3 regions of the Priestia sp. TSO9 genome follow, and region 2 is predicted to be linked to each of the others. Evidence: predicted binding sites of a transcription regulator. Region 2 holds the regulator's gene; each other region holds the start of a gene.
The links. The regulator Rex, encoded in region 2, represses fermentation and respiration genes when NADH is low (regulators of the CRP and FNR family bind a similar motif). The targets are predictions, from matches to a motif close to TTGTGAAATATTTCACAA.
Positions count from the first base shown of each region.

Region 1 (8,191 bases), on a different contig from region 2:
TTAAAACAAACAGGAATGTCTCTAGAGGATATTCAAGAATTTTTAAAGGATGGATGTCTCCTAGAAAATATTGGTTCTTCTGCCATTCAATTAAAAAAAATTCAAACGAGGGCAGATATTTTAAACAAACATTTACTTCTTCTAGAAAAACAAAAACAAGAGATTGAAACAGTTATGAACGTAACAAAAGAGAAATTAGGGACGTATGAAACAATGATTGGAGACTTGAAAAATGAAAAGTAGAATATACCTTATGTTGATAGGTTTCGCTATATTTACAGGTGCTACATTCAACCTGGCTAAGTATGCTGTTCAGTATTTCTCCCCTGCAAGTGCTGCGGCATGGCGATTTGGCATTGCTGCACTCGTTATGGTTCTTATATTAGGATTACAGAAACAAATAAAGTCAAAAACTATTAAGGTTCATTGGAAAATGTATATCTTACTTGGCATCATAGGGATTTTTGGGTTCAATGCTTTTTTCTTTTTAGGAATGCAATATACGTCTCCTTTAAACGGGGCTCTCATCATGGGAACTAACCCTTTGGTAACTGCAATTTTTGCTTATTTTATTTTAAAGAATTCTATTACAAAACAACAGATGGTAGGTATCTCTTTTGCTTTAGTAGGTGTTATTCTTGTCCTTACGCAAGGTTCGTTAGAAATTATTCAAACATTATCCATTTCTAAAGGTGATTTACTTATCTTAGCAGGGAATCTATGTTGGGCTTTATATGGTGTATTAGGAAGAAAATATTTGAATGGTAGTTCTTCGATGGAGACCACTACTTATACAATGATTGTTGGTTCTCTTTGTCTTTTAATCTTAGGAGCTTTTTCACCAAGCCCTCAGCCCTTGTCTCACGTTACGTGGTCAGCTTGGGGAGCTATTCTCTTTATGGCTCTATTTACAAGTGTATTAGGCTATTTGTGGTGGAATAAAGGAATGGCTACGATTGGTGCAAGTAATACGTCTTTATTTTTTAATTTAGTTCCAGTCGTCACCATGATGCTTTCTATTTTAACGGGTGCCCTTATTACATTACCTCAAGTGATAGGTACGTGTTTAGTTATTGTAGGTGTTTTAACAGCTTCTGGCTTTTTACGCTTACGAAAAAAACAAAAGATTTCAGCCTCAGTATAAGAATAAATTGGTAAAGTCTATATAGAAAATATATAGACTTTATTACTACCGGTAATACCTGTTGTGTAAATTAGATTTGTATATGATATATAATTAAAAAAGAAAAATTTGGATAAAGGTATTGTTAAAATTATTTTTATTATGTAAAATTTTCTTATAAAACAGACTATGTGTTACTGGCGTAAACATGGAGGACCATGAGGAAGCACATAGATAACGGCCGTACGCCTGGGCAAAGTATTTGAACATGAGTTCAAATACTTTTTTTATTTAGAAAGGAGATTTTTAAGTGAAAGAAATTTGTTTACGATATGGGATGAATCCAAATCAAAGTAAAGCTAACGTTCAGAATGCTGAGAACACGCCTATTAAAATCTTAAATGGAGAGGCGAGTTATATTAACTTCCTAGATGCATTAAATGCTTTTCAACTGGTCCGAGAGCTTCGACAGGCGACTGGTCAACCTGCAGCTGCATCTTTTAAACACGTAAGTCCAGCAGGTGCAGCTGTGTACTCTCCACTAAATGAGACACTTACTGGATCCTATTTTGTTGAAGGCCTAGGCCTGTCTCCTTTAGCGATTGCTTATGCAAGAGCGCGTGGGACAGATAGGATGTCATCGTTTGGAGATTGTGCTGCTTTTAGTGATGAAGTGGATATAACTGTAGCTACTCTCCTCAAAACAGAGGTTTCTGATATGATTGTTGCACCAAGCTACACTCAAGAAGCATTAGAGGCTTTGAAACAGAAAAAGAAAGGAAAATATCTAATTTTAGAGATTGATTCAAACTATGTGCCTGACCCAATTGAAAAAAGAATGGTATTTGGAATTACTCTAGAACAACAAAGAAATGATGTACAGATTGGGAAAGAAGTTTTTAATCGTATTGTTACTACTCAATGTAATATTCCTAAAAATGCAAAGAGAGATCTTCTTGTTGCTCTTATTACATTAAAATATACACAATCAAACTCCATTTGTTTCGCATTAGATGGCCAAACAATTGGAATTGGTGCTGGACAGCAGTCCCGTATTCATTGTACGAGGTTGGCTGCTGAAAAAGCTGATAAATGGTGGCTAAGACAACATCCAAGGGCCCTTAACATGAAGTTCAGAGAAGGCATTTCTCGTGTAGAAGTGAATAATGCAATTGATGGATGGCTTAATGATGATATTACTGAGGTAGAAAATGAGCACTGGAAACAATGTTTTGAGGAGGTCCCTGCTAGGCTAAGTAAGAGTGAAAAACGAGAATGGCTAAAAAGGTTAAAAGGCGTTTCCTATGCATCCGACGCTTTTTTACCTTTCCGTGATAATATCGATCGTGCGGCTCAAAGTGGCGTTAAATATGTGGTTCAAACAGGTAATTCTTTACGAGATGAACAAGTTACACAGGCAGCAAATGAATACGGGATGATCATGGCACATTCAGGTATACGTGTATTCCATCATTGAGCTATGAATTAAATATAATTAGTCCAAAAGAGCCAAGACTTATAAAGGGACTGGCTCTTTTAAACTGTTTTCGATACATATGATTATGGTAACTACCTTTTATATCATATACATATAATTATCTTTCTTATGAAACGAGGTTATTATGAGTGTCTTTAATTTAATTCAGCTAATTTTTTCAAACGTTCTTTGTCTCTAATAATGTAGCCTCGTGACTGCTTTTCAATAGTATTTGATTTACATAGTTGGGCTAGTACATGGAGTAGATGGCGATATGATACACCCAGGTATTCGCATACTTCAGTATGTTTTTCTTTATAAAAGTTATCATCAGCCGACAACATTATAAAAGCAGCAAGACGGTTCTCAAGTGGATAGGCCTGATTTTGTGTATACTTTGCTGAAATTCTAGTTGCTTTCTCGCTTAAAAAACTGCATAAATATCTGAGAAATATAACATCTGTTAAGAGCTTATTTTTACAGGTATCAATAGGAATAGCCAAACAAATGGTTTTTGTGATAGTTTGTATGGCTTTAGCATATCGTTGTGAATTTAATAGTTCCACTTCCCCCATAAATGTTGGAGCTTGTAAAAAATTAATCAAGGACACTTTCCCATTTTCGTGTGTAACATAGAGTTTTGCCTTACCTTCAACAAGATAATAAATATATTGAGGATAGGATCCTTCCTTATAAATAAATTCACCACGTTCAAATTCGCAGACCTGAATAAATGGAGTAATTGGAAAGGAAAAAAGTGATTGAATAGAGTATTTCTCGACATAGTAACTTTGCATAGGGTCGTTTAAAAATTTCATTTTTTCTCCTACTATTATAAAAATATGAGATATCTCACATTATTTTATGTTTTTACATGCTATGATGCAATCAAAGTTGATAGATCAATAGGGAGATGTTTCATAAAGATGATCAAACAAGATGAATATTGGAATGAAGTAGCTAATAAAAAAGAATTTACTACGCCTTTTCAACCTGAATTATTCCTAACACATGTTAATCACAATGCTGTCATATTAGATTATGGTTGTGGGTATGGACGGACTTTATTGGAATTAAGAAGCTACGATTATAACAATTTACATGGTGTAGACTTTTCAGAAGAAATGATTAAAAGAGCTAAGTTTCATAACTCAGAAATCGATTTTCAAGTTATTCAAAGTGGGAAGCTTCCTTTTCCTAATGATTCTTTGGATGCTGTCTTACTTTTTGCAGTTTTAACATGTGTTCATAAAAATGAGGAACAAAACGCTATTTTAAATGAGATTAAACGGGTACTAAAGCCAGGAGGTATTATTTACATCAACGATTTTCTACTAAATAGCGATGAAAGAAATAAATTACGTTATGAAAAGGGACTCACTAAGTATCATACATATGGGGTTTTTGAGTTACCAGATGGGGCTATTTTACGTCATCATAGCGAAGAACGCGTGAAAGAATGGATAGATCAATTTGAAACCTTAGCATATAAGAAATTAGAATATACAACTATGAATAGAAATCGTTCAAATGGTTTAGTGTATATGGGGAAATTAAATTGAATTTATTACAAAGAAAATATAAAGGGAGAATTGTAATGGTAGAGAAATTAGAGCTAGAAAAGATTAATCTTCAAGAAATTACAAAAGATATTAAAGATCAACACGTGAATTTTCCTGTATCGAATATTAATAATCACTGCCTTCGTATAGCTGTATTTTCAGGCGAATACAAATGGCACTATCATTCTAATTCGGATGAGCTTTTTATGGTTTTAGAGGGAGAACTTTTAATTGATTTTAAAGGTAAGGATACTGCTGTTTTAAAACCTAATGATACGTTACTTATACCAGCTGGAACCGTACATAGAACCAGAGCGAAGCAAAGAACAGTAAACCTTTGTTTTGAAGATATAAATGCTGATACGATAATTATTGATGAGTAAATAAAATAACATAACCACTGTAAAAGCCATTTAAGATAGGTCTTAAATGGCTTTTACGTATATACAGATAAATCCCGATAAAAACATTATGGTAACTACATTTATATACTATGTACATTTCAAAGAAAGCTAGATTTTGCAGGATCAAGCTATATAATATGAGATTTTAATTTGATATAATATTATTTTGAATTTTTTACCACAAAACTCAATAGGGGGATACAATTAAATGAGTGAAAAAACAGCTTTGTTGCTTATCGATGTTCAAAACATCATGTTTTCTTATGAAGGTGGATCTTTATGTAATGAACAACAAGTACTTAAAAATATTACTTCTCTAAGGGAAAAAGCACACAAATCTAATGTGCCAATTATCTATATACAGCATACAGACCCCAGTTCGGATAGTATGCTTAGTGAAGGAAAAGTCACATGGGAAATCCATCAGGATGTCGGCCCCATACCAACGGATATAGTTATTCAAAAATCTTCTTGGGACGCATTTTATCAAACAACTTTATACAAAAAACTTCAGGAACTTGAAATCGGAAAATTAGTCATTGCAGGTATGCAAACTGAATTTTGTTTGGATACTACTTGTAGGAGAGCATATAGCTTAGGGTATAAAGAGAATATCTTAGTAAAAGATGCCCATAGCACATTTGATACGGCTGTGCTTTCAGCTTCTAAAATAGTAGAACATCATAATAATATGCTAGGTGGCAGATTCGTTACATTAAAAGAAGTAAACGAAATTATATTTTAAGCTAACAAAAAAACAGGATTAGATAGTGTCTAATCCTGTTTTTTTGTTAGCTTTGTGCTTTTGTGATATATGTTTTAACTGAAGGAGGTTGATATGTATTGAATTGATCTAATAAACCTTGTGGTTCTGTATCTACAAGAGCCATAGAACGATATTTTTCCTGTAGAAATTGTTCTTCTGTCATGTGATTAAATAAAGAAATAAGTGGTGTGTAATAATCATTAATATTTAATAATCCGCAAGGCTTCTGATGTAACCCTAACTGAGCCCATGTGAAAATCTCAAAGAATTCCTCTAGTGTACCTGGACCACCTGGTAATGTAATGAATCCATCTACAAGTTCAGCCATCTTGGCTTTTCTCTCGTGCATAGATTTAACAACGATAAGCTCTGACAGGTTTTTATGAGAAATTTCTCTTTCTTCAAGGAAAGTAGGCATGACGCCAATGACATGTCCGCCAGCTTCCAACACGGCATCAGCCACAGCACCCATTACTCCAACACTTGCTCCACCATATACGAGCGAAATATTACGTTTAGCAAGTTCTTTTCCCAGGTCCTTTGCACCTTGAATATAAAGGTCAGATGCTCCATTACTTGATCCACAAAATACAGCTATTCTTTTCATAAAGATCCCCTCCTATGTAATCACCGTTATTGATTATACATAATAATGGATGATTTGGTAAACTTAGTTGAAGTTAAAAAAGGAAGGTGGAACCATTTAATGAACGTAACAGAATTTCAACAATGGGTAAAGGACTACTACAAAATGAGAGGTTGGTCAGATTTAGATATCTTTATTCGAATTGGTTTTCTTGCCGAGGAAACAGGTGAAGTAGCACGAGCTATTAGGGCTTTAGAAATCGGAAGGGATCGACCAGATGAAGTAACTGGAACTTTGGAAGAAAATAAGAAAGAATTAACGGAAGAACTAGGAGATGTGTTAGGTAACTTGATTGTTATTGCTAACAAATATGATATTTCTTTAGAAGAAATATTCAGTTCGCATAAAGAGAAGCTTGCAGAGCGTTATTCTACTAAATGATATAGATGTGACAAAAGAAGGGAAAGTGAAGTCGTTTTATGAAAATTCATGATTTCATTTATGGATCTTTTCACTTAGAACCAGTCCTAGCAGAATTAATACATACTGAGCCCCTTCAGAGGCTGAAAAAGATTCACCAAGGTGGCGCAAGTTATTTAGTGAATCCAAAGTGGAATGTAACACGATTTGAACACTCTGTAGGTGTCATGCTATTGATTAGAAGGTTAGGTGGATCTATAGAAGAACAAATAGCTGGCTTATTACATGACGTTTCTCATACAGCTTTTTCTCATGTCATAGATTTTGTTTTAAATAATCCAGAACAGGATTTTCACGATCAAATATTTGACAAAATAATTCAATCATCAGAAATCCCTTCTGTTTTACAAAAGCATGGATTTAATATTTTGTCTATATTGCCTATTGAGAAATGGTCCTTATTAGAACAACCTCTTCCTTTGCTGTGTGCAGACCGCATCGATTATACGCTTCGTGATTTATCTACCTATAATATGATTTCTTCAGACAATGCTTGTAAATTTGTAGATGAATTAAGAGTGGTTGACGGCAAAATTTTTTTAAAAACAATTGAGGCTGCAGAATGGTTTGTTAAAGCTTATTATACGGAGGTCATTGACTTCTTTCTTCATCCATCAAATGTATATGGGTATGCTATACTAACGGATATATTAAAGATCGCAATGGCCAAGGAGATTATTCATTTTGATGACTTATTATCGGATGATGAAACAGTTTGGAGAAAGTTAATTGACAGCAAAGACCATGAAGTGCTACAAAAAATGAAAGATATGAGCAAAAAAGTAATAAATGATGAGGTAGATTATGACATACACCAAAAGAAAAAGGTACGGATTATTGATCCCTTTGTGTTAGTAGGGAACGTCCGAATGAAGAAAGCAACAGAGCTCTCCACCAAAGTAAGAGAATTAAATCAGTATGCTCTAGAAAAGTCTTTAAAAGGAACATTCATAAGAGTTCTTAATACTTAGTAAAGAGAAAAGCACCTTATTTAGTTAAATAAGGTGCTTTTCTTACATGTGTGGTTGATCATAGCTGCTTTTAATAGTTGATAAAAGTGAAATATACATGTACATATTTAAAATATAGGATTAGGTTATAATTTGTCCAGTCAAAAGGTAAGCAAAATAAAAAGCAACCTCATATCCCATGGCATTGGAAGGAGGTTGCTTTTTGTCATTCATACTCGTTGAAGAATGCATAGCACCGCAAGTAAATAATATCATATATTTACCATAATTACTATATTTTTCTTATTTTTCATATTATAAAGCGTGCACTTTTTATACATCTTATCTCCAATCACCTGAGGAGAAAAACCTGTTAGATCAAGGATGTATAAAAAGCTGCATAAAGCAGAAACAAGGCCTCATCAAGAACCATTGGGACTGACCCCTAATAGTGAGACAAATAAAAAACACCTTTAAGTTAAAAAACGGGTATATACTACCTAACAATCACTTGGAGGTGTTTTTTCTATGGGGACAAGAGTTAGTTATCCAGCAGAGATAAAAATAAAAGCTATTGAGATGAGATTAGCTGGTCTACCTGTCAAAGAAGTGCTTTCCCAATTAAATATTCGCAGTTACACCCAATTAAAAAGGTGGATGAAATGGTATAAAAATGGAGAAATGCATCGATTTGAACAGCCTGTAGGCAAGCAGTATTCATACGGAAAGGGACCTGGCTTTAAAGACGAAATGTCCAAATTGAAAGCAGAAAACCGGTATTTAACACAACAGATTGAGGTCTTAAAAAAGTACAAGGAATTGGAGAGGAAGTGGTCCCAGAAA
Region 1 covers NZ_JAJEKD010000010.1:65,060-73,250, forward strand. The annotation lists gene LJC66_RS07850 (MerR family transcriptional regulator) at 1-243, shown strand, start outside; gene LJC66_RS07855 (DMT family transporter) at 233-1,144, shown strand; ZMP/ZTP riboswitch at 1,307-1,385, shown strand; gene LJC66_RS07860 (phosphoribosylaminoimidazolecarboxamide formyltransferase) at 1,434-2,600, shown strand; gene yeiL (transcriptional regulator YeiL) at 2,756-3,418, opposite strand; gene LJC66_RS07870 (class I SAM-dependent methyltransferase) at 3,527-4,162, shown strand; gene LJC66_RS07875 (cupin domain-containing protein) at 4,198-4,545, shown strand; gene LJC66_RS07880 (cysteine hydrolase family protein) at 4,775-5,311, shown strand; gene LJC66_RS07885 (LOG family protein) at 5,358-5,939, opposite strand; gene LJC66_RS07890 (MazG nucleotide pyrophosphohydrolase domain-containing protein) at 6,039-6,359, shown strand; gene LJC66_RS07895 (HD domain-containing protein) at 6,398-7,369, shown strand; one part of gene LJC66_RS07900 (IS3 family transposase) at 7,877-8,147, shown strand; one part of gene LJC66_RS07900 (IS3 family transposase) at 8,147-8,191, shown strand, end outside.
Region 1: yeiL (transcriptional regulator YeiL) is a predicted target of Rex. The motif match lies at 3,441-3,458, and genes of this name have one in related genera.

Region 2 (8,191 bases):
TTGCTGTTGCCTGGTCAGTCCTTGGGGTGTTTCTCGCTATGGCTGGTCAAGCTGTAGCAGGTATGATCGAACACGCTCTTGGCATTACCCAAGTATCTGAAAACACACAAAATATTGTTAACCTTGTTAAAGCAACACCGTTCCTTATTGTCGTTACATCTGTTATTGGACCAATACTAGAAGAGATTATTTTCCGAAAGATTATTTTCGGCTCTCTTCACAAACGATACAATTTCTTTATCTCTGCATTTATTAGTTCCCTTATTTTCGCTGCGGTACACTGGGATTTTAAACATTTACTTGTGTATACAGCCATGGGATTTGTATTTGCATTCCTTTATGCAAGAACAAGACTAATTGTTGTACCTATTATTGCTCATGTTTTGATGAATACAATCGTTATTTTATCTCAAACTATTTTTGCAGATAAAATTATAGAAATGCAAAAACAAGCAGAACAAATGCAGTTTATTTTTGGAGGCATGTTTTTATGAAGAATATCCCTTTAACACGAGGGTTTATTTATATTATTATGGGGATTTTATTTACTTACTTGGCAATTCAAAATGCTCAGGAAACCGTGTGGAATTTCCCCACAATCTTATTTGCACTCGTAGCCGCATTCGATTTCAGGTTTGCGGTTCGCATCTTTATCTTGCACTACAAAATTAAAAAATTGCAGCAGCAATATAAAAATCAAGATGATTCATCTAAATAAAAAAACCACTGTTTCAGTGGTTTTTTTACATACTAACATCTTCTCTTTCTTGCTCTGCCCTTGCCTTTAACACTTTGCGATACGAAATGCGGGAAATAATGATGCTGATTTCATACAAAATTAAGAGCGGCACTGTCACCATCATGTGCGAGAGCAATTCCGGTGGTGTAATAAGTGCGGCAATAACTAGCAGTACGAAATAGGCATATTTTCGAATTTGAGATAAAAACATAGGCGTGATAATTCCTAATCTCGTCAAAAACATCACGACGACAGGAAGCTGAAACAACAGGCCAAAAGGCAGTGTGAGCTGCATTAAAAAAGAAAAGTATTCATTAATGCCAATCACTTGGTTTACATTCAGCTCATCAGAAACGCGCGTCATAAAATCGACGACAAATGGAAACAACACAAAATAAGAAAAAGAGACACCGCCGATAAAGAGAAAAATGGAAACAGGAATATATCCAAGCGTTACCTTCCGCTCTTTTTCATATAAACCAGGACTAATAAATGCCCAGAGTTGATACAGTGCAACAGGAGCTGCAAGTACACAGCCGATAATAACAGCAAACTGCATATAAATCTTAACTGGATCTGTTAGCCTAAATGCATTCATCGTTAAATTTTTTGCCTCATCAGCATGCTGTAAATAGACAATGACCTTATCCGCTATAAAGAAGCCGCCAATTGTGGCAATCACAAAGAAAAATAAAACAATTAAAATGCGTTTTCGCAGCTCTCCTATATGATCATATATTGACATTTCTTGTTCGGTCATACTATGATCACCCTCTTACTCTTTGTCATCTACTTGACGCTGTTTATCTTTTTCACGATCTTCTGATGCACCGCTAGCGGCATGCTTAAACTCTCTAAGCGTTTGGCCCACTGATCTTCCTAGCTCCGGTAACCGTTTCGGTCCAAAAATAAGCAGTGCTACAATCGCAATAATAATCCAACTGCCTGCTCCAATCCCCATATTCCCACTCTCCTTATTAATTTAGACTTAAGGAAATCGTAACATAGTCCGCCTTATTCAACAGGATAATTTTTCAAAAAGTAGACAAGCGACTGTAATTCTACAGCAAGATCAATATGGTGCAGTCGAATCTCATCCGGTACGTTTAAGCGTGCAGGAGTAAAGTTTAGAATCCCTTTAATTCCGCAACTCACTAAACGATCGGTAATTTGCTGAGCAACAGTGGCAGGAACGGTTAAAATCGCCACTGAGATATCATCACTCATATAATCTTCCAATTGGTCAAGGTGATAAACCGGCACGTCGCCTACTTTTGTACCGACTTTATCTTCTATCACATCAAAAGCGCACTCAATTTTGGTGTTATTATTTTTAATAAAATTATAATTTAAAAAGGCCGTTCCCAGATTCCCTACGCCAATCAGTGCTACTTTCGTTACTTCATCTTGGTCTAACGTTTTACGGAAAAATGTAAGTAAATAATTCACATTGTAGCCGTATCCCTTTTTCCCTAATGCTCCAAAGTAAGAAAAATCCCGGCGAATAGTAGCAGAATCAACTTTCACTGCCTCACTTAACTCCGCTGACGAAACACGCTGTTTACCAGAAGCATGCAAGTTTTTTAAAAAACGATAATAAAGCGGCAATCGTTTAGCCGTTGCTTGTGGTATTTTTAATTGTTCAGTGTTCACGTTGTACCCCCTCAGTTCATGTATGTCGTTACTAACATTTTCAAGTCATATTGCATTACCTTTCACAAAGCCTCAACCGCTTTGAGGTAGCGCTTCCAATTCTCTCTCTTTTCTCTTGTTTTATATATACTCCGCTTCACACCCCGACGCCTTTTGTCTATCCAGCACTACTTAAAGTCGGTAGCTAGAACGAAGCAATGTGCCCTTCAAAGGATTCGTTTGTTAGTCATGACGGGTTTTCTACATCCATCATATATAAGTTCAGAGATGCACTTATCTCTTATTTTAACATAGTATCCTGTATAAAATGTGCAGGTAAAATCATTTTATTTCATGAATCAAAACATTCGCTTCATCATTTGTCCTTGTCCCTCTACAAATTACAAACGCTTGTAAGAAGAACTTGTAGTTGAAAATATGTTAAAATACACTATGGATATACTACTAGAGGTGAAAAAATGATTATTCTACAATTGAACGGTATTACAAAATACTATGGGGCAGAACCCATTTTATCGAATATAAAGTTAGAAGTACAATCAAAAGACCGCATTGCCCTAGTGGGACGAAACGGTGCTGGTAAATCAACTTTATTAAAAATTATTGCTGAGCAGCTTTCTTATGACAGCGGAGAAATTATTAAACCTAAAGGTGTTTCCATTGATTATATGGGACAAGATACAGTTCTTGAGTCAACACTCTCCATATGGGAAGAAATGATGACGGTCTTTGCTCCGTTAAAGAAAATGGAAAAAGAATTACGTACGCTTGAAACGAAGATGGGTGATCCAGACATTTTTAATGATTCAGTTCAATACGAAAAACTAACCAAAGAGTACGACCAGCTTCAAGTAACGTTCAAAGATTTAGGCGGCTATCAATATGAAGCGGATACACGGTCTATTCTTCACGGTTTCCGTTTTTCAAACTTTGACTATAGCACCCCTATTTCCTCCTTGAGCGGTGGACAAAAAACGCGCTTGGCTCTTGCAAAACTGCTTTTAACAAAGCCAGACTTGCTTATTCTCGATGAGCCTACCAACCACTTAGATATTGAAACTTTAGCATGGCTGGAACAGTTTCTGCAAGGGTATGAAGGAGCTATTTTAATTGTTTCACACGATCGTTACTTCCTTGATAAAGTCGTAAATCAAGTGTATGAAGTCACACAAAAAACAACGGTCAAGTACACGGGCAATTACTCTAAATACCTTGTACAAAAAGCAGAGCGATATGAAAAAGAGTTGCGTCAGTATGAAAAGCAGCAAGATGAAGTCGCAAAACTGAATGATTTTATTCAGCGAAACATCGCCCGCGCATCGACTACAAAACGTGCGCAAAGCAGACGGAAACAGCTCGATCGAATGGAGTTAATAAATCGACCTAACGAAGGCGAAAAATCAGCTAGTTTTTCGTTTGAAATTGAGCGTCAAAGCGGAAATGAAGTCTTAAATCTTGAAGACGTGTCTATCGGATATGATGAACACAAATATATCGTTCAGCAGGCAAACCTTCGGATTAAAAAAGGTGAAAGCCTTGCGTTGGTTGGCCCTAATGGAGTTGGGAAATCTACTTTATTAAAAGGTATTGTGGATAAACTAAGCTTCAAGACTGGAACCATTTCCTTTGGCTCAAACGTAATGGTTGGTTATTACGACCAAGAGCAAGCCAATTTAACGTCTAATAAAACCGTTTTAAATGAGCTTTGGGATGAATACCCATCCAAACCTGAAAAAGAAATTCGTACAGCGCTTGGAAATTTTCTGTTTTCAGGTGATGATGTACTGAAAATCGTTTCCACGCTTAGCGGTGGTGAAAAAGCACGCTTGGCTCTTGCGAAGCTTATGCTTCAAAAAGCTAATTTCTTAATTTTAGATGAACCTACTAACCATCTTGATTTAGATAGCAAACAAGTACTCGAGAATGCGTTAATCGATTACCCAGGAACTCTGTTATTTGTTTCACATGACCGTTATTTTATTAATCGTATTGCAAACAAAATAGCAGAGCTGTCTCCTGAAGGGTTAGAAGAGTTTCTTGGAGATTATGACTATTATGTAGAAAAGAAAGCAGAAATAGAGGAAATCAAAGAATTAGAAAATATAAAAGCAAACGAAGAACGCACGGTAAAAGTAGATAAACAGTCCTATAAACAAGATAAAGAACAAAAAAAATTGATGAGGCAGCGAACGCGCCGCATTGAAGAAATTGAGACTGAAGTAAACAAATTAGAAGCCGCACAAGCAGAGAATGAAGAACTTCTTTGTGACCCTGAAATTTATCAAAACCACGAAGAAGTATCAAGATTAAACGGTGAAAACGAAAAAATTTCTTCACAGTTATCCACATTAATGGAAGAGTGGGAAGAATTACAGCTTCTTCTAGAAGAATAGTCTATATTTTTTCGTATTTATTCATCCTATTTACTTGTTCGTGCGCTTTAGAACAAGCTTTATCCACTCTGTGAATAAACAGTGGATATCTGTCTGATTTTCATAATTAAAACTTGTTGATAACAGGTCCGTGTACTGAGCGCACGGACTTTTCCACATAATTATCCACAGTTAATTCTAAATTTATTGAATATTGTTGATAAATTATTTTTATCCACAAAAAAAGACGAATGAGAACTAAATCTCATTCGTCTCTTACTCTTCCAAGTCTAAACCGGGGTTTGCGTTTAATGACATATCTGAACGTTTTCCTTGAGCAAATCGTACACTTGCTGCTGCTCCAATCATTGCAGCATTATCCGTGCAGAGAGAGAGCGGCGGGATAATAAGTTCGATGTTTGATAATGGTGCAAATGCCTCTTCTAGCGCTGCTCTAAGTCCTTTATTAGCAGCAACTCCTCCTGCTACTAACACTTGCTTAACGTTATATTCCTTTGCAGCTTTAACGGTTTTAGTTACTAACACATCAATAACACTCGCTTGAAAGCTAGCAGCAAGCGTTTGTGGAAGAATTTCTTCACCTTTTTGCTTCGCGTTGTGGACAGTGTTAATAACTGCTGATTTTAACCCACTGAAACTAAAATCATAGGATCCTTCTTCTAGCCAAGCACGCGGCAAATCAATTAATGGCTCTCCTTCATGTGCAAGGCGGTCAATATGCGGTCCCCCTGGATATGGAAGGTTTAACGTGCGGGCTACTTTATCGTAGGCTTCTCCTGCTGCATCATCTCTCGTTTCACCAATCACTTTAAACTGACCGTGACTTTCCATGTATACAAGCTCCGTATGCCCTCCAGATACAACTAACGATAAAAGCGGGAATTCTAATTTTTTGATTAGCTGGTTTGCATAAATATGTCCTGCAATATGATGAACACCAATTAATGGCTTTTGATGTGCAAATGCTAGCGCTTTGGCTGCATTTACGCCAATAAGAAGTGCTCCCACAAGCCCTGGTCCTTCCGTTACAGCTATTGCATCAATATCTGCAAACGTCAAGTTCGCTTGATTTAAAGTTTCTTCAACTACCACCGTAATTTGTTCCACATGATGACGAGATGCAATCTCCGGTACGACACCGCCAAATCGTTTATGACTTTCTATTTGAGAGGCCACCACATTGGCTACAATTTCATGACCGTTTCGAATCACGGCTGCTGCTGTCTCATCACAGCTTGTTTCTAATGCTAAAATTAATTGATTTTCACTCATAAATTCACCCACATAACTAATGCATCCTCATTGTTATCAGAATAATAATTCTTACGAATACCTCCAGGTTTAAAACCTAGCTTTTGATACAATGATTGTGCAATATGATTAGATACCCTCACTTCTAATGTCATTGACGCAGCACCTAGTTTTCGAAGCACGTCCATCACGTTGCGCAGCAACAATTCACCGAGTCCCTTACCTCGGTAGTCTGGCAATAGCGCAATGTTGGTTACATGTGCTTCGTCAATAACAATCCACGTTCCGCAATACCCAATAATATTTTCTCCTTCTTCCATCACAATGTAAGTTGAAAATTGATTATTGGTTAACTCATTTTGAAACGCTTCTGAACTCCAAGGTGTCGTAAAAGACTTCTCTTCAATTTTCACTACTTGATCAATATCTTTAACTTCCATTAAACGAAACTTAATTGTTAGTTTCATGTTTATACCTTCTTTTATCCTTTTTGCTGTGAAGCAAGCCAGTTGGCTTCGGCTTCAGCTAAACGAATGTAGTTCGGAACAAAAGTATGCACAGACTGCGGCTCTTTCTTCATTCCTAAGAAAGCCAATTCACTTGGTCTTGGATTAAACTGCTGAACATGGGCAAATACAGCTTGTTCACCCAGCACTTCTTTTAACGCCTCTTCATGCATAGGAAGATCATTGCCTATGAATAAAATAGGTTTGTTGTATGACTTTAAATGTTCCGCCCAGTCTTTATTAATAACAAGTCGATCACTTTCAACTTCTACAAGACCTCTCTCGTTATTCCATTCATATAGTCCTGTATAAAGCTGTTGACGGCGCGCATCAAATAACGGAGCGATATATCCATCAAAATAGCGACCGTTTGCTGATAGTGCCTCAAGGCTAGATACACCTATTAAAGGAATATTTAAAGTCCAAGCAAGTGTCTTGGCAATGGTAACGCCAATGCGTACACCTGTATAAGATCCTGGACCGTGTGCTACTACAATACGGTCTAGCTCGCTTGGCGCAATATCACAATCCTTTAACAAAGATTCCACAGCGTTCATCACACGAACGGAGTGATTCTTTTTTAGATTCGTAATAATTTCTCCAATTACTTTGTTTTCTTCAACGACAGCAACACCCATGACAAAATTGGATGTATCAATGGCTAACATTTTCATCTTTTAAAAAGCTCCTTACATATTTCAACGTACCGACTGCCTATCGCTTTTACAAGGATTTTACGAGCCGTTTCGTTTTCATGGTAAATATTGATTTGAATATATTCATTAGGAAGCTGCTCTTCAATCAGATGAGCCCATTCCACGACCGTCACGCCATCTCCTTCAAAATACTCATCAAACCCTAGGTCTTCAAATTCATCCCCTAGACGGTACACATCCATATGATAAAGAGGAAGGCGACCGCTTTTGTATTCTTTAATGATCGTAAATGTCGGGCTATTCACATTGCGTTCAATTCCTAATCCTTTAGCTAAACTTTTTGTGAATGTTGTCTTTCCAGCTCCCAAATCGCCTTCAAGCAGCAGCACGTCACCAGCTTCTAATAAAGTTGCTAGACGAGCAGCCAGCTGATTAGTTTCATCAGGAGACGTAGACATAAACGTAAATTCGTTAATCTCTGTCATTCATTCAGAACCTCATTTCAATCTGTATATATATATTGTAAACGTTGTGGACTATACATATCCAGTAAGAAATCCAACAATCTTTAACATCGCAATTCTATAAAGAAATTTCTTTGTATATAAAAAATTCCTTAGGATTGCTCCTAAGGACGGTAAAGTTTTATATAAAAATGGTTCAAACAATAAAAAAGACGAAACACATTGTTTCGTTTCTAAAACATGGCGGTCCCGACGGGAATCGAACCCGCGATCTCCTGCGTGACAGGCAGGCATGTTAACCGCTACACCACGGGACCATGTTGGTTGCGGGGACAGGATTTGAACCTGCGACCTTCGGGTTATGAGCCCGACGAGCTACCGAACTGCTCCACCCCGCGATGATAAAAAAAGCAAAATAAAAATGCCTAGCGATGTCCTACTCTCACAGGGACAAAGTCCCAACTACCATCGGCGCTAAAGAGCTTAACTTCCGTGTTCGGTATGGGAACGGGTGTGACCTCTTTGCCAT
Region 2 covers NZ_JAJEKD010000005.1:185-8,375, reverse strand. The annotation lists gene LJC66_RS01165 (CPBP family intramembrane glutamic endopeptidase) at 1-494, shown strand, start outside; gene LJC66_RS01160 (YdiK family protein) at 491-718, shown strand; gene tatC (twin-arginine translocase subunit TatC) at 744-1,499, opposite strand; gene tatA (twin-arginine translocase TatA/TatE family subunit) at 1,515-1,700, opposite strand; gene LJC66_RS01145 (redox-sensing transcriptional repressor Rex) at 1,754-2,392, opposite strand; gene LJC66_RS01140 (ABC-F family ATP-binding cassette domain-containing protein) at 2,851-4,785, shown strand; gene tsaD (tRNA (adenosine(37)-N6)-threonylcarbamoyltransferase complex transferase subunit TsaD) at 5,041-6,057, opposite strand; gene rimI (ribosomal protein S18-alanine N-acetyltransferase) at 6,054-6,503, opposite strand; gene tsaB (tRNA (adenosine(37)-N6)-threonylcarbamoyltransferase complex dimerization subunit type 1 TsaB) at 6,518-7,216, opposite strand; gene tsaE (tRNA (adenosine(37)-N6)-threonylcarbamoyltransferase complex ATPase subunit type 1 TsaE) at 7,213-7,683, opposite strand; tRNA gene LJC66_RS01115 (tRNA-Asp) at 7,904-7,979, opposite strand; tRNA gene LJC66_RS01110 (tRNA-Met) at 7,984-8,060, opposite strand; rRNA gene rrf (5S ribosomal RNA) at 8,086-8,191, opposite strand, start outside.

Region 3 (8,191 bases), on a different contig from region 2:
TAGCCGTTCAGAACTAGACTTAATGTAAAAAATGAGTATAAAAGAAAAACAATTATACAAATATCTAAAGGTATTTTTTTATAAACCCTCTGTACTGCAGTTTGTCTTGTTATTTCTTTTAAATGTCCAGTTATTGTTTTTTTATAAATAAAGTAACCTATTAACAGAGCTAGTATCCCTGAAAATGCATACACGAGAAACGCTACATTTTGATGATGATAATAGTTATATTCATCAAATAAAGGACTAATGAAGGTTTCTTTTTCAGGAACAGCAATTATACCCGTAAACTTCTGCTTTAAATACCGGGTTGGGATCTCTGAGTCTACCTCACTGCTTAACGATGAATTTTTATATTCATCTGCTTGGAACACCAGTGGTGATTGAGCTGAATAAGTATGTTTATACAATATATTTTTCTGTTTTACTAATTGATTAACATCTTCTTTGCCTGCGTTTTGGATGTTCGTATATATTTTGTTTGTGTTCTTATCTTTTAAATAATACATGATGTCTTTTTTATATTGAGATAATATTTTTTGTCGATCAAAAGCTTCATCATATAGTTTCTTCATTTCGAGTTTTTTGTTTTTCATTATTTCTTCTCGAACGAATTGATCATCTTGAAACTTTTTTTGAATGTTTTTAACTTCTAGATCCTGCTGCTTTACATAGGCAGCTTCAACGTTTTTGCTCTTTGCCTGCTTAGCGTCTTCTATTTTTTCTTCATATTTATCGTGCACGTTTTTTATTTGTTCTGTTAATGTTCCTTCCGTATATCGATACGACTCAATCTCTTCTTCTGTTATCTTATTTGCATTAACGGTATTCTTATCTTTTTGTGTCAATTCTAAAAGGTAGAGATCATTTGTAAAACGACTTATTTGCTTTTTGAAGTCTTCTGATTTTACATAGCTGCTTTTTTGTAAATAGTTTGTTTTTAATAGATTATGCACGTTACTAATTGAAGAAATAGTTGCTCCTAAACCAAATAAAAACAAGATAATCCCTATAGCTGAAATGACGCTACTTTTCCATTTTGTATCCAAGTCCCCACACAACCTTTACATATCTCGGATTTTTTGGTTCAATCTCAATTTTTTCTCTTATTTTTCTAATGTGTACCGCTACTGTATTTTCTGCGTTGTAGCCTGGTTCATTCCATACACGTTCATAAATATCATGTATGGAAAAAACTCTCCCTGCATTTTTCATTAATAACTCTACAATTTTATACTCAATGGGAGTCAGCTTAATGAATACCCCGTCAAGAGTGACGGACTTAGCCTCAATATCAAGTACGAGACCTCGGATATCAATCGTCTTTGTTTCCTCATATGTACCTAATGTCACATATCTTCTTAACTGTGATTTAACTCTCGCTATCAGTTCTAATGGTTTAAAAGGCTTTGTCACATAATCATCTGCTCCTACCTGCAGACCGAGTACTTTATCTGCATCTTCGCTTTTAGCGCTCAGCATAATAATCGGGATATTTTTCTGTTCTCGGATTTTAAACGTCGTTGAAATGCCGTCTTGCCTTGGCATCATAATATCAAGAATAATTAAGTGAACTTTTTCTTTATTTAGTATCTCTATGGCTTCGATTCCATCTTTGGCCGTAAAGACTTTAATGCCTTCATTTTTCAAATAAATAGCAATGCCATTACGGATTTCTTGCTCATCGTCTACGACTAAAACCACATATTCGTTCATTAATTTCTCACACTCCTTTCAAAAGTATATCATGGGTCATTTCGTCTATGGATTTTATTGTAAACTGCATTTCTTAAGAAAAAGGAAGGGGAAATCTTAAGATTTTCTTAAGCTTCATATGTTGAAAAAGGTTTAAAGAATAGGGATAACAGGAACGTTAAAAGAAAAAATATAATCAATTCCTCATTTGATTCTAAAGAACTATCCGTGAGCGATTATATCTTTTTATTTAAAAGGAGGATGATTTAACTTGGAACGGAATCATACAATTATGCAATTTTTCGAATGGCATGTGCCGGCTGATGGCGAGCATTGGCAACGCCTTAAAGAGCTCGCTCCTCAACTAAAAGAACAAGGAATTGATTCCGTATGGATTCCCCCGGTTACAAAAGGTGTTTCATCAGAGGATAACGGCTACGGCGTTTACGACTTATACGATCTTGGCGAATTTGATCAAAAAGGAACCGTTCGTACAAAGTATGGAACCAAGCAAGAGCTGCATGAAGCGATTGATGCCTGTCATAATCATGGAATTAATGTCTATGTGGATATTGTAATGAACCATAAAGCTGCAGCAGATGAAAAAGAAACGTTCCACGTCATTGAAGTGGACCCCATGAACCGAACAGAAGAAATTTCTGAACCTTTTGAAATTGAAGGGTGGACAAAGTTTACATTTGAAGGGCGCGGCGATCAATATTCTTCTTTCAAATGGAACTTTAATCATTTTAACGGCACTGATTACGATGATAAAAATGGAAAAGAAGGCGTTTTTCGTATTGCCGGAGAAAACAAAAGCTGGAACGAAAATGTGGATCAAGAGTTTGGCAACTACGATTATTTAATGTTTGCGAATATTGATTACGATCATCCTGAAGTTCGAGAAGAAATGATCAAATGGGGAAAATGGTTAGCAGACACTCTGCAGTGCGACGGTTATCGATTAGACGCCATTAAACATATTAACCACGATTTTATTAAAGAATTTGCCCACGAATTGTCCTCTTCTCAAGAAAAGCCCTTTTACTTTGTGGGAGAGTTTTGGAACCCAGAGTTAACAGCCTGTCAGGAATTCCTAGACGTGATTGATTATCAAATCGATTTGTTTGACGTATCGCTGCACTATAAACTGCATGAAGCCTCTCAGCAAGGAAGAGATTTTGATTTAACCACGATTTTTGATGATACATTAGTCAAGACTCACCCGTTGAATGTTGTCACATTTGTAGATAACCATGACTCTCAGCCAAATGAATCTTTAGAATCTTGGGTAGAAGATTGGTTCAAACAAAGTGCTTACGCTCTAATTTTACTTCGTGAAGACGGCTATCCTTGTGTGTTTTACGGAGACTATTTTGGAATAGGCGGAGAGCACCCAATTGAGGGAAAAGAAAAAGATATTTCCGCTCTCTTGCATGTACGCTATGACAAAGCATACGGCCAGCAAGACGATTATTTTGATCACCCGAATACCATTGGATGGGTAAGGCATGGTGTAGAGGAATTTGAGAAGTCTGGATGCGCTGTGGTGATGTCAAACGGCGAAGATGGCGAAAAGAGAATGTTCGTCGGCGAACACCGAAGTGGACAAACGTGGATTGACTTCACAAACAACCGAGAGGACCAAGTCGTGATTGAAGAAGATGGCTACGGACAGTTCCCTGTAAATGGCGGCTCTGTATCCGTTTGGGCTGAAGCATAAAAAAAAACAGTGGCCTGCGCCACTGTTTTTTTACCATAGACCTAGCAGTTTCCACCACAAGCCGCCAATTCCAATCCAAATGATAATATGAATAATTGAAATTAAAAAGCCGAGCGACCACCATTTTTGCTGCGTTACATATCCACTACCGAAGAACACCGGTGCCGGTCCACTTCCGTAGTGAGTTAAACAGCCAAATAAATTGCTAAAGAACGCTAAAATTAATGCTGACAGTAACGGAGGCGCACCAGCGGCCACGATGACAGATAAAAATGCTGCGTACATAGCGCTGACGTGAGCCGTGTTACTCGCAAAAAAGTAGTGAGAATAAAAATATGCAATAGCTAATACGATCAACGCCGTCATCCAAGACATATGGCTAACAGTGCCTTTCATCAGATCACTGAACCAAGGAATCATGCCTAGATCATTTAAGAAAGTTGCCATCATAACCAATACAGCAAACCAGACTAATGTATCCCATGCTCCCTGTTCTTTTTTGATGTCCGACCAGCTTAACACTTGCGTTAAAAGAAGCGCACATAGACCAATAAAAGCAGTTGTTGTTGCATTAATATTTAAATTAGCGCCAAAAATCCACAGCACAAGAAGAAGTAAAAACACGCCAATCATGTACCATTCTTCTTTCTTTAGCGGACCCATTTCATTTAGTTTTTTTGCTGCAATTTCAGATGCTTCCGGCGTTTCTTTTAATTCTGGCGGATACAGCTTATAAATAACGAGTGGAATAACAATTAAACTAATAATTCCAGGTACGATTGCAGCCGCTGCCCAGCCAACCCATGAAATAGTCTTGCCTGTAATTTGTTCCGTCATTTTAACGGCAAGAGGATTGGCCGCCATTGCTGTTACGAACATAGCGGATGTGATCATATCTCCTTGAAACGATACTTTTGTTAAGAAAGCGCCGACTCTGCGCTCCGTACCGTCTCCAGTTCTCGATCCGTATGTTTCGGATAAAGAACGAATGATGGGAAGAATAATTCCTCCAGCTCGTGCTGTATTAGACGGCATTGCAGGTGATAAAAGCAAGTCACTTACGATAAGAGAATACGATAGTCCCAACGTCTTTTTACCGAACAAACGAACGAAGATATAGGCAACCCTTGTTCCTAGACCAGTCTTAATAAAACCTCTAGAAATAAAGAATGCAATAACGATTAACCAAATCGTCGTATTTTGAAAACCGCTGAGCGATTGTTCAAGTGTTAATGTATTAGTTAATACAATAATGGTTAAAGATAAAATAGCCACACTGCCCAATGGCAATGGTTTAATGATAAGCCCTACGATAGTAGCCACAAAAATAGCGAATAAGTGCCAAGCCTTCAAATCAAGTCCGCACGGAGGTGTAATAAACCATAAAATAAGTCCGATTGCCAGACAAATTAATAAAGGAATAAATTTCACTTCGCCGGCAGGCTTTTTTGTTGTTTCAGCCATAATCTTTCTCCTTTCATGTTTTTAAATAATAGTAATAGTATGCTCTTTCCACTTCGTACTCAATACTTATCCCATTTAAAATAAAATAATTGTAAAAATACGTTTCGTAAGGATGATATTGTAAATTTGTGAAGTGTTGAGCATAATTCCTTTATTATTTTATCATATATATTGACAATATTTATCTCTTACCTTCATTTTATTCCCTTCAAAATAGCTTGTAAGCGTTATTTTATTAAAAATAAATAAACTGCATGAGTTCATCATGCAGCCTTGCATTTAGCGATTTACTTTTTGAATAAATACGACTTTTAAATAATTACCTGACTTAAATTCTTTTATTGTTTTAAAATCAGCTGGAAGAGCGAACTGCTCCATCATTTTGTAACGTTCACCTTTTTCATTAAAAGCTTTTTCAATAAACGAATGGAATTTTTTCATATCAAAATTGCTTGCATTCGTAGATGTCACAATGACACCGTTTGGCTTTGTAAGAGCAATAGCTTCTTTTAATAAATCTTTGTAGTCTTTTGCCGCGCTGAACGTATGCTTTTTCGACTTGGCAAAGCTCGGCGGATCTAGCACCACAAGATCGAACGTCATGTTCTTCTTGACCGCATATTTGAAATACTTGAAAACATCTTCTACGATAATGTCCTGTGCTTCGTGATCAATTCCATTTACACTAAATTGCTCAATTGTTTTTGCCAAGCTGCGATTGGCTAAATCGACACTTGTTGTTTTCGCAGCTCCTCCAAGAGCGGCCGCCACTGAAAATGCGCCTGTATACGAAAACATATTTAGCACGGTCTTTCCTTTTGCATATTTATCTCGAATCGTTTTACGGACGTCTCGCTGATCTAAAAAGACTCCCACCATCGCTCCGTCATTTAAGTAAACGGCAAAACGAATACCATTTTCTTTTACAATAAGAGGGAACTCACCTTTATCCCCTGCTACAAAATCATCTTCTTCAATATACTGCCCTTTTACGTTAAAACGTTTTTTCTGGTACAGCCCTTTAAAATTAGGCGCAGACTTTAAGGCTTCAATGACGTATTCTTTAAATTGATAAATTCCTTCACTATACCAGCTAATGACGTAATATCCGTCATAATAATCAATAATTAAGCCGCCGATTCCGTCACCTTCACTATTAAATACGCGAAAAGCAGTTGTGTCTTCAGATGCATAAAAATCATGACGAGAGGCAATAGCTTGCTGAATTTTTCTAGCAAAAAACGCCGCGTCAATTTGCTCATTTTTCTTTTTCGAAAGAATCCATCCGTAACCTTTATTTTGTTTTCCATAATAGCCTTTGGCTAAAAATTGATTCTTCGGAGTGACTAAGTTAATAATAACGCCTTCTTCTTGCAGTTTATGACCATCAACAAGCGCATCTTTTTCAATGAGTGGATAACCTTTATTCACTTTTTTAATAAAAGCTTCTTTGGCTATAACTTGTACTTCTTTTCTCATGTGTACACCCTATCTATTTAATTTATTTCATTCTAGTTCTATCCATTTTACAACAATAATCTACATTTATCTTAACATAGATAAACAGCTCCGTTTCTAGTTATAAATAGAAAAGCAGAAGATGCCTTGAAGCACCCTCTGCTTGATATGAATGAAAAATGAAATGTATTAAGATAAAAAATTATGAGCACTCTTGTCCCGTATAAGCATTGAACTGAGTGACGTTTTTTTCTGCTAAAATACCTTTCACTTTTGCTGTACGAGCCAAAGTGCTTTTTGTCGCCTTTAGCTATGTGTTTATTGTAAGAGCGGAACATGAATTCACTGTGAAGCCCAGCTGAATACTATCTGAACAAATTCTAAAAGATAGCTGAATAACTTCTAGTTAAACTTGTCATATAAATGTTCAACGTTCTTAACAACAGCTCAACAAATCCAGCTCTTCTCTTTATATTTCCTCAACAACCAAATGATTTAATAAGTGTATGAATACGATTCGGAGGTTATCAACCATGAAAAAACGAGTATCTTTTGGACTATCTCTCACCTTCTTAGCTTCTAGCGCCGCTTCTGCTTTTGCAGCAGAGCATCATCCAATTCAACATCCAAAACAAATCAAAAGCGTCGAGTTTCAGCCAATGAAAGCACCTACTACGATTGAAAATATGATTAAAACGTATACAGAGGCATCTGTAAAAGTAACGTATAAAGATGGAAGCGTTGAAAAAACGCCGCTTAACTATAACCAGCTCTTTCTTTCAAAAGATAAAATTGTCGATAATAAAGGGGAATTAATCGCCGCAGGTACACCGATCGATGCAAACGGGGATCCGATTATTGACCGAAGCGTTCCTGATAAGCCATCACCGTACGTATCAGACGCACCGGATTCAAACAGCTTTATCACCATCAACGGTAAGTCTTATATTATTTCACATTATGAATATGAATCTGTTAATAATGCTGGAAAAGAAATTTCCGGTCTTCCTGCTTCAATGACGCTTACACAAGTTGACCGAGATGATAAAACAGGAAACCTAACCGTCAACCATGCTAAAAAAATTGATTTTTCTAATGTAAATGGTTTGTGGACGCCGTGTAATGGCTCTACAACGGATTGGGGTACTCACCTTGGGTCAGAAGAATATGAGCCTGATGCACGTGCTTTTGAAGATCCTTCATCCAGCTCTTATAAAGACGTCACGAACTTCGCTAAGCTTTATTTCGGCGACACGTCAAAAGCAAATCCTTACTACTACGGCTAGATTCCAGAAATTTCAGTGGATGAAAGCGGCCATGCATCCGTCGTAAAACATTACAGCACAGGCCGTTTTTCACACGAAATGATGCAGGTACTTCCAGATAACAAAACCACTCTTTTTGGAGACGATGGGTCTAATACCATGATGTTTATGTATGTAGCAGATAAGGAAAAAGACTTCTCAGCAGGAACTCTTTATGCGGCAAAGTTTAAACAAACGAGTACGAACAATGGAGGTAAAGGCGAACTTCAGTGGATTAAGCTTGGCCATACAACAGACAATGAAGTGAAAACAATAATCGACAAAGGCACAAGATTTAGTGATATTTTTGAAACAGCTGACCAGCCTACAAAAGGATTTAAAGCTGTTAAAACCGCTGCAAGTAAAAAAGTTGAATACCTAAGAGTAAAGCCTGGTATGGAAAAAGCAGCTGCCTTTTTAGAATCACGCCGATACGGTGCAATTTTAGGTGCAACATCTGAATTCAACAAGATGGAAGGACTAACGGTTAACAAAAAAGACAAAAAAGCGTATATGGCTATTTCTTACCAAGATAGTGCCATGCTAA
Region 3 covers NZ_JAJEKD010000016.1:321,067-329,257, forward strand. The annotation lists gene LJC66_RS26500 (sensor histidine kinase) at 1-1,049, opposite strand, end outside; gene LJC66_RS26505 (response regulator transcription factor) at 1,027-1,716, opposite strand; gene LJC66_RS26510 (alpha-amylase) at 1,967-3,418, shown strand; gene LJC66_RS26515 (anion permease) at 3,449-4,882, opposite strand; gene LJC66_RS26520 (class I SAM-dependent rRNA methyltransferase) at 5,162-6,361, opposite strand; partial or broken gene LJC66_RS28060 (PhoX family protein) at 6,874-8,191, shown strand, end outside.
Region 3: LJC66_RS26515 (anion permease) is a predicted target of Rex. The motif match lies at 5,009-5,026, and genes of this name have one in related genera.